One region of the Halobacillus naozhouensis genome, then DNA from elsewhere that is predicted to be linked to it. Evidence: riboswitches for the same ligand, from Rfam matches in the RefSeq annotation. Region 1 holds a riboswitch; each other region holds the start of a gene.
What was found. Region 1 has a riboswitch for thiamine pyrophosphate ahead of P9989_RS20040 (YkoF family thiamine/hydroxymethylpyrimidine-binding protein). Riboswitches for the same ligand answer to the same signal wherever they lie in the genome.
Positions count from the first base shown of each region.

Region 1 (2,267 bases):
GCATACTAACAAGGTACCCCGTTCCAAATACAGCATACCCGGAACGAAAGTACCCCCATATGAAACTAAACACAGCTGCTCCAACCCCGGCCAACATTAATACAGCTAGATTATATGATTTATACCTTGTTACGGCAAAGGCAGCCTCTGCCCCAAGCCCCTGGATGATCCCTGTTAGGATTAAAATCGGCCCCATTGCATTTCCGAGCAGCATTTCTACAGTTGCTGCAATCGTTTCCGATAAAAACGCTGCTCCTTTTTTCCGTATAATATAGGCAGCTATGACAGAGACGATAAACCAAATTCCGAAGATCACATCATATCCAATTGGACCAAATAGTCCAGCCAGCAGCTTTCCAACAGGCAGAAATGCTAAATAAACAACAGCAAATACTACGGAAAGTACGGACATCACAACAATTTCTTTCAATTTCCAATTTTCCAGTCCCATTTTATTTTCCTCCTTTTTTAGATGGACTGTTTGCAGAGATCGTAACGGTCATCACCGTATGAGAAGAACCTTGCTCATCTGTCTGCTGGAATACTTGCTCCAACCCATTAAACACTCGGTTTCCATCTCCATCTAAACGCGTAGAATAATGAGCCTCACCTACCTCAACTCCCCGCTTCTTCATGTCTTCAATCTGACTATAAATAACATCCATATAGTTTCCGCCACCCATAGGGTATAAGGAAAATTTGGCCGCCACCTCTTGATCGATCAACCCGCTTGTGGAAACATTTTGCGCTAGATTATCCTCAGCCATGTACACATCGCCGGCCGAATCACCTGGACATCCTATTGAATAGGTTGCTTGAAAAACTACATGTTCCCCTGTTTTTGCTGCTTGTAAAAATATCGCTTTTGTTACATCAAACACATGAATCATCCGTCCTCTTACTGTCGTTGTCACATCATCTGTCTTCATCCAGACTTTCGAAGTTTCCACCTCATTTAGCGAGGACTTGATAATCTCTACAAAACGATCAGACATCGGGTAGATCGAAAATGAACTTCCTGCAATTCGATTACTGGATCCACAAACTTCACTCATGTTTAACTTCCTCCTTATTAGTAAGCAAAAGCATAAAAAAACTGCACCCCAGGGGAGTGCAGTTACGAACGTATGTATATGTGTATATCATTACCATTCTACGATCGACTCCACTTCCCCACGCTAGTATTATCTAGTTCGGGTTCTAAGGGTCGGAAACAGTTTCCTCTCAGCCGCGTACGCAGCTCCCCTAGTGTTGTTAGCTCTATGCAATTTTGTCACACTTACATCGTAATCAATGGTTATTAATTTGTAAAGCCTATTCTTTTTCCCTGACAAGCTCCTGAACTTCTTGAACTACCTGCTCAAGTTCATGTAATCCTTGATCTGGGCTCGATAAAAATACACGTTCCATTCTTTTAGTAATATCGGTTGGTTTAATATTCATTTCATCCAAAGTCTGTTGCTGCCATTTGAAGTCAGGGTGATGGACATACATGCAATTTAACCCATATAATATTCCCATCAAATGACGCTGCATCGTTGTCATGACCGAATAAAGCATCAACCAATCTTCTCGTTCTAGTAAAACCCTTCGGTTCTTCCATTGATTCCCAAAATCTGAATATGCATCAATCATCACGTGTCCCAATTGTTCAGGGTACACCTGGACTTTGGCCTTGAAACCATCCATCAATTCAGCGCCTGCTACAGGAACGCCGTAGTGAATCGATGAAATCAAACATTGACCAGCTAAACTAATATCAAATTCTTTTGTTACACGATTGATCACCTTACGAATTGTTTCGGTGAGAAAGCTGCTTATTTCGAACTTAACACCCTCAAACTTAAATGTTTCGGACCATTCATCATCTTCAAATCCATAGAAATCTAGCAGCTCTCCATTCACCTGTTCAATTACTGATAACCTGTCTTGATCTGTCGGCCCCTCAGACCATAGGACGTTCAACTCGATATCTGAGAAACTATCCTCCCAGCCACGTGCAACAGAGCCAGCAATATAAACAGCTTCCACCTTAGCATTTTGCTCATATACCTTTGCCACTTTTCTAGCCAATTCTTCTAGATTCATCACCTAATCACCACCACCTTTTGCTGACTTCCCTCCACGGGTCTTTCAAAGATGAATACATACTAACATAAGCGGAGTTATTAGCTTCTCCTGTAAACGTAAATTTACAAAAGACTTTCCTCATCAGACCAGCCAAGAAACGTGGAGTTTACCCTAACTCCGTTATACTTTAAATTAAT
Region 1 covers NZ_CP121671.1:3,922,607-3,924,873, forward strand. Annotated here, with positions in the region: gene P9989_RS20035 (ECF transporter S component) at 1-445, opposite strand, end outside; gene P9989_RS20040 (YkoF family thiamine/hydroxymethylpyrimidine-binding protein) at 453-1,055, opposite strand; TPP riboswitch at 1,154-1,257, opposite strand; gene P9989_RS20045 (DUF4037 domain-containing protein) at 1,315-2,088, opposite strand.

Region 2 (2,267 bases), 1.2 Mb from region 1:
CATGGATCACGGAGATGGCGTGATCGACATAAGGGATGACATCTTCTTCATCTTTCGCCTTTGGAAGGATTTGTATGCTTACGAGTGAATTAGTCATGCTATTGTCCTCCTATTAATCTTTTATTTTTCGGGTAAGAATTTATTCGTGAAGGCTTCCTTAGCTTTCAACTTCTTATTAAGTAAATCATGGTTGTACATCCATTCAGCATAATTCTTCCAAACTTCTAAATCCTGCTGTCCCCAGCGTTTCGCATCGGCTTGATATTTAGGCGACAACCATTCTTGGCTGGCGTGAACGAGTTCCGGATCCAGGTCAGGCACGGCTTCGATTAATAGATCTGCTGCTTTGTCTGGATGATCGATGGCAAACTGATATCCTTTTGATACAGCGGCCATAAAGGCTTCAACGGTTTCTGGGTTATCGGCCATCATACTTTCACTTGTCGTTAAGATGGGAGTATAGTAATCTAGTTTTTCAGAGTAATCGGTTAAGTACATCATGTTCAATTCTTGACCCCGAAGCTCAGCCTCTACACCTGTCCAGCCATAATAAATCCAGGCGAAGTCGACGTCTCGTTTAACAGCTGTGAAAAAATCAGTATTCCCCATATTAATGATGTTAACTTTCTCAACATCTGCATTTTCCTTTTTCATTAATGAAGAGAGTACAGCTTTCTCGACAGGCGCGCCCCATCCACCGTATGTTTTACCTTCAAAGTCTTCAGGTGATGTGATGTCTTTCTCTTCAGGTGAAGCGAATCCTGAAGTGTTGTGCTGGATAATCGCTCCAATCGAGACAATCGGGATCTCTTGAATACGAGCTTCTGTCACCGTTTCCTGTGCACTAATGCCGAAGTCTGCTTTACCAGAGGCCACGAGTTGGTCTGCCCCGGCTTCCCCCGGGAGCATAATCTCAACATCTAAGCCTTGTTCTGCAAAGTACCCTTCAGCTTGAGCCACATAAAGTCCAGTATGGTTTGTGTTGGGTGTCCAATCGAGTACAAGCTTTACTTCCTGCTTTTTATCTCCGTTATGAGCCGTGTTACTTTCTTCACCACTCGAGCAGGCGGCTAATACAAGTAATGTACTAAAGAGTAATAAAAGCTTTTTCATCTGGTTTCCTCCTAAAAAAGTGATGGTATGTTAACGCCAAGTTTAATTGGAAGCAGGGATTTTAGAGCATGAAAAAAGCACCCTGGTACCATACCTAGGGTGCATATCTACTAATAAACGAAAGTTCGTTTCATATGTTTCCTACGCTGGTTTAAACCAGATCAGGTTCCAAGGGTCAGCATCTTTTACGGATACAATCTCAACCAGCTAAACTGGTCCCCCTACATTCAATCTATACATTTTTGTTAACACGTTGTCTTTTAAACTGTGCCATAGATGCAGGTAATTATCAAGGGGGGGTGAGATATATAGGGAGAATAGTTAGTTTAATAAAGTTCGTTTCAAAAAAGTTTACAGAATTCGGAATTCGTTTATACATAGGGCAAGGAGGCGATAGAAAATGAGTAAAGGAAAAGGATATTCAGATAAAGTTAAAGGAGCTGTAAGCAAAGCAAAAGGTGAAGTGAAGGACCAGGTAGGAAATGCTGCAGATAACAAGAGAATGCAAAATGAAGGGAAGAAGGATAAGTTGAAAGGGAATGCTCAGAACGCATCAGGCGCTCATAAAAACAGAGAACAGTAGTAAAACCAATGTTTCTATTGGCGATATAATACGATCTAAGGTGAAAGAAATTGGGTTTGATGCTTCTAAGGCCGAACAATTAGAAGAGGAATTAAAACCGCTCGAGCAATCGAGCGGTTATTTTAATGGGATAAGATGGCTTTTCCAGAGGGATTCGCACTTAATCATTTATCAAAACGGACTAATTATCAGAAATGTAATTCAATTGTTATGTTTGTATTATTTCTAATTCTGCACGTCTAAATAAGTTGATTCCATTGGCTTTATTATATTACAAACAACGACCTCTAAATAATAATTAAGGAAAAACATGTAAATATTCATTCTTTATGAATGAAGCCAGGTTTTAAGTATTCATAAAGGTGTTATTGTGCACTAAAGCAAATTAATGATGTCGTTTCGAGGATTAACTTTGAAAGGAGAATCAAAAATGAGTGTGCAAAAAACTGCAGATAGTTCTAGTCTCGCGGAAGTCATTGACAGAATTCTTGACAAAGGAATTGTAATAGATGCGTATGCACGAGTTTCCCTTGTAGGAATAGAAATTCTGACGGTTGAGGCCAGAGTGGTA
Region 2 covers NZ_CP121671.1:949,162-951,428, forward strand. Annotated here, with positions in the region: gene P9989_RS04865 (thiamine-binding protein) at 1-97, opposite strand, end outside; gene P9989_RS04870 (ABC transporter substrate-binding protein) at 121-1,113, opposite strand; TPP riboswitch at 1,235-1,346, opposite strand; gene P9989_RS04875 (CsbD family protein) at 1,514-1,696, shown strand; gene gvpA (gas vesicle structural protein GvpA) at 2,127-2,267, shown strand, end outside.
Region 2: linked by a shared signal. The riboswitch ahead of P9989_RS04870 (ABC transporter substrate-binding protein) and the one ahead of P9989_RS20040 (YkoF family thiamine/hydroxymethylpyrimidine-binding protein) in region 1 are both predicted to bind thiamine pyrophosphate.

Region 3 (2,267 bases), 1.9 Mb from region 1:
ATGTGTCAACGGCTTCCTGAGCGGTCAAGCCTTTACTTAATAGCTCCAGTCCTTCTGGACCATAAGCTGGATTAGCAAAAGCTTGTGTGGCAATTGCCCCAACTCCGGCCTTTGCCCATGGGACGACGGCTCCGACCCCTAAGAATTTCGACTGAACAGCAACCCCAAGTTCTTCTGTTTCCGGGTCAAATCCGACAATTGAATACGTAGCAATGATGTTTGATTGGTTCATCGTCTTCTACTCCCTTCCTACTACACTCATTCGACCTTTTTTAACGATTTCCCTTTCTATTTTTTCTCGAGAAAAGAAAAAACCTATTTTCACAGCACGAAGCTGTAAAAAATAGGTTCTTGATTTACGAGCGATTGAGCAGTAAAGTCGGCCGCTGTGAGAACAGCAAGCATAATACAATCGCACTAACGATAAACGCCGGCAGCATATATCCCCCATTATAAAGTAGAGAATATAACCATACCGGCTGGCCTGGCGGAGCAAATTCTCCATAAAAAACAATCCCTGCAGCGAAGTGGCCTAAGAAGCGGAACAGACTGCCGATAAATGCGCCTAACACCAGCCAGACAGCCATTCGCTTTACCTTTCTCGAGCGGGCCGCTTCCCATACCGGCCTGGCAAAAATTCCGGCGAGACCAATCACACCAAACGCTACAAAATAATCAAGGAACGTTTGCATTGGTGTCAAAATATAAGCTCCAAATAAAATTTGATAGAAACCGAGCAGCAGCCCCGTCAGCACTCCGCCGCCAAGCCCCCACCTAAACGCCATGATAAATACGGGAACCATTGCAAACGACACCGAGCCTCCCTGGGCCCAAAGTTTAAACGAAAGAAATGGAATAATATCAAGTAAGATGGCTAATGCCGAAAAAATCGCTACCTCTACTAAAAACAAAACACGTTTATTTCGCATCCCTCAACCTCCTTTTTCCATAGAAAAAAAGCGATGCCACAGGGAAGCTTCCTGATGGAGGAGTCCCGTTGCATCGCCATCAAAAAAGCCACCATCCCTACGTCAGTACTAACTGACAGGTTCGAAGGGTCTGAACAAGTCTGTTCACTCTCAGCTTAAAGCTCCCCTTGAAGGCTTATATTCTTTCGCTCTTTTTGCTATGGATCTATTATAAAGCAATCTCTAGATTCTATCAATGACTAAGAAGATCAGAGGACACTGGCTACCTTTCTCTGTTTGACAAAAAAAGGACAAAGTTATACAATGTAAATCGTAATTATTACTATTTAAAGGGAGGAGAACTGTCATGGCCAAACAAGCTATGGTCCAAAAAGAACGCAAACGTCAGGCGACGTATGAAAAATATAAAGAAGTACGTAAGCAACTAAAAGCAGAAGGTAATTATGAAGCATTGCGCAAACTGCCAAGGGATTCATCCCCTACTCGCCTTCATAATCGTTGTGCCGCTACAGGAAGACCTCATGGGTATATGAGACAGTTCGGACTATCAAGAATTAAGTTTCGTGAACTTGCCCATAAAGGCCAGCTTCCTGGCGTAAAAAAAGCCAGCTGGTAAAAAACTCAGAAGCCTATTTTAGCTTCTGAGTTTTTTACTGTTGCTACAAGGTCACATGAATTTTCGTAAACCGACGTCCTATTCGATTAATGGAATTTCGATATCCTCACCAACCTCAAGAATCAAATTTTGCCGATCCTTCACTGGTGCAAAAACCATTACATAGTTATCTGCATCATGTACCTCTTCCTTACTATAGATCGGCACAACCTTCTTCCCAGCTGACCTCAAAAAGACACCCGCTTTTTTCTTATTAGCTCTGTATCCATATTCCTTACCTGTTTCTCTAGGATTAAGGAATAGTTTTTCTAGTTTACTTCTCTTTTCATATTGTCTTCCACTTTCATCCGTATAAATTTTAATATCAGATCCAGTAACGACGACTCTTGTTTCTAAGGCAGAAAATTCCACCTGCTTAATGTTGTATGTTTCACCTTTAAAAGTGAATTCTTTATTGATTTCAGTTTTTTCTCTGGCAAAGGTGGCAGAAGGCTTAAGCTTGAATTCTAGAGGCCAAGTTGTCCGTACACTGCCATTTCCACCGTTTTTCCAGATGGTCAAATCTTCAATCTCTAAACGAATGTTCTGTCCCTCATATTCTTTTATTGATTCGAAGGATAAGGCCTCGTATACTGTGTTCTCTGTTTTACTGTAATATCGGCTTCCCCAGCCCACATTTTCTAATGATATCTTTTCATGGCCGACAATCAAATTAACCTTAC
Region 3 covers NZ_CP121671.1:1,562,002-1,564,268, reverse strand. Annotated here, with positions in the region: gene P9989_RS08235 (DUF1028 domain-containing protein) at 1-232, opposite strand, end outside; gene thiT (energy-coupled thiamine transporter ThiT) at 357-929, opposite strand; TPP riboswitch at 1,007-1,107, opposite strand; gene rpsN (30S ribosomal protein S14) at 1,276-1,545, shown strand; gene P9989_RS08220 (hypothetical protein) at 1,624-2,267, opposite strand, start outside.
Region 3: linked by a shared signal. The riboswitch ahead of thiT (energy-coupled thiamine transporter ThiT) and the one ahead of P9989_RS20040 (YkoF family thiamine/hydroxymethylpyrimidine-binding protein) in region 1 are both predicted to bind thiamine pyrophosphate.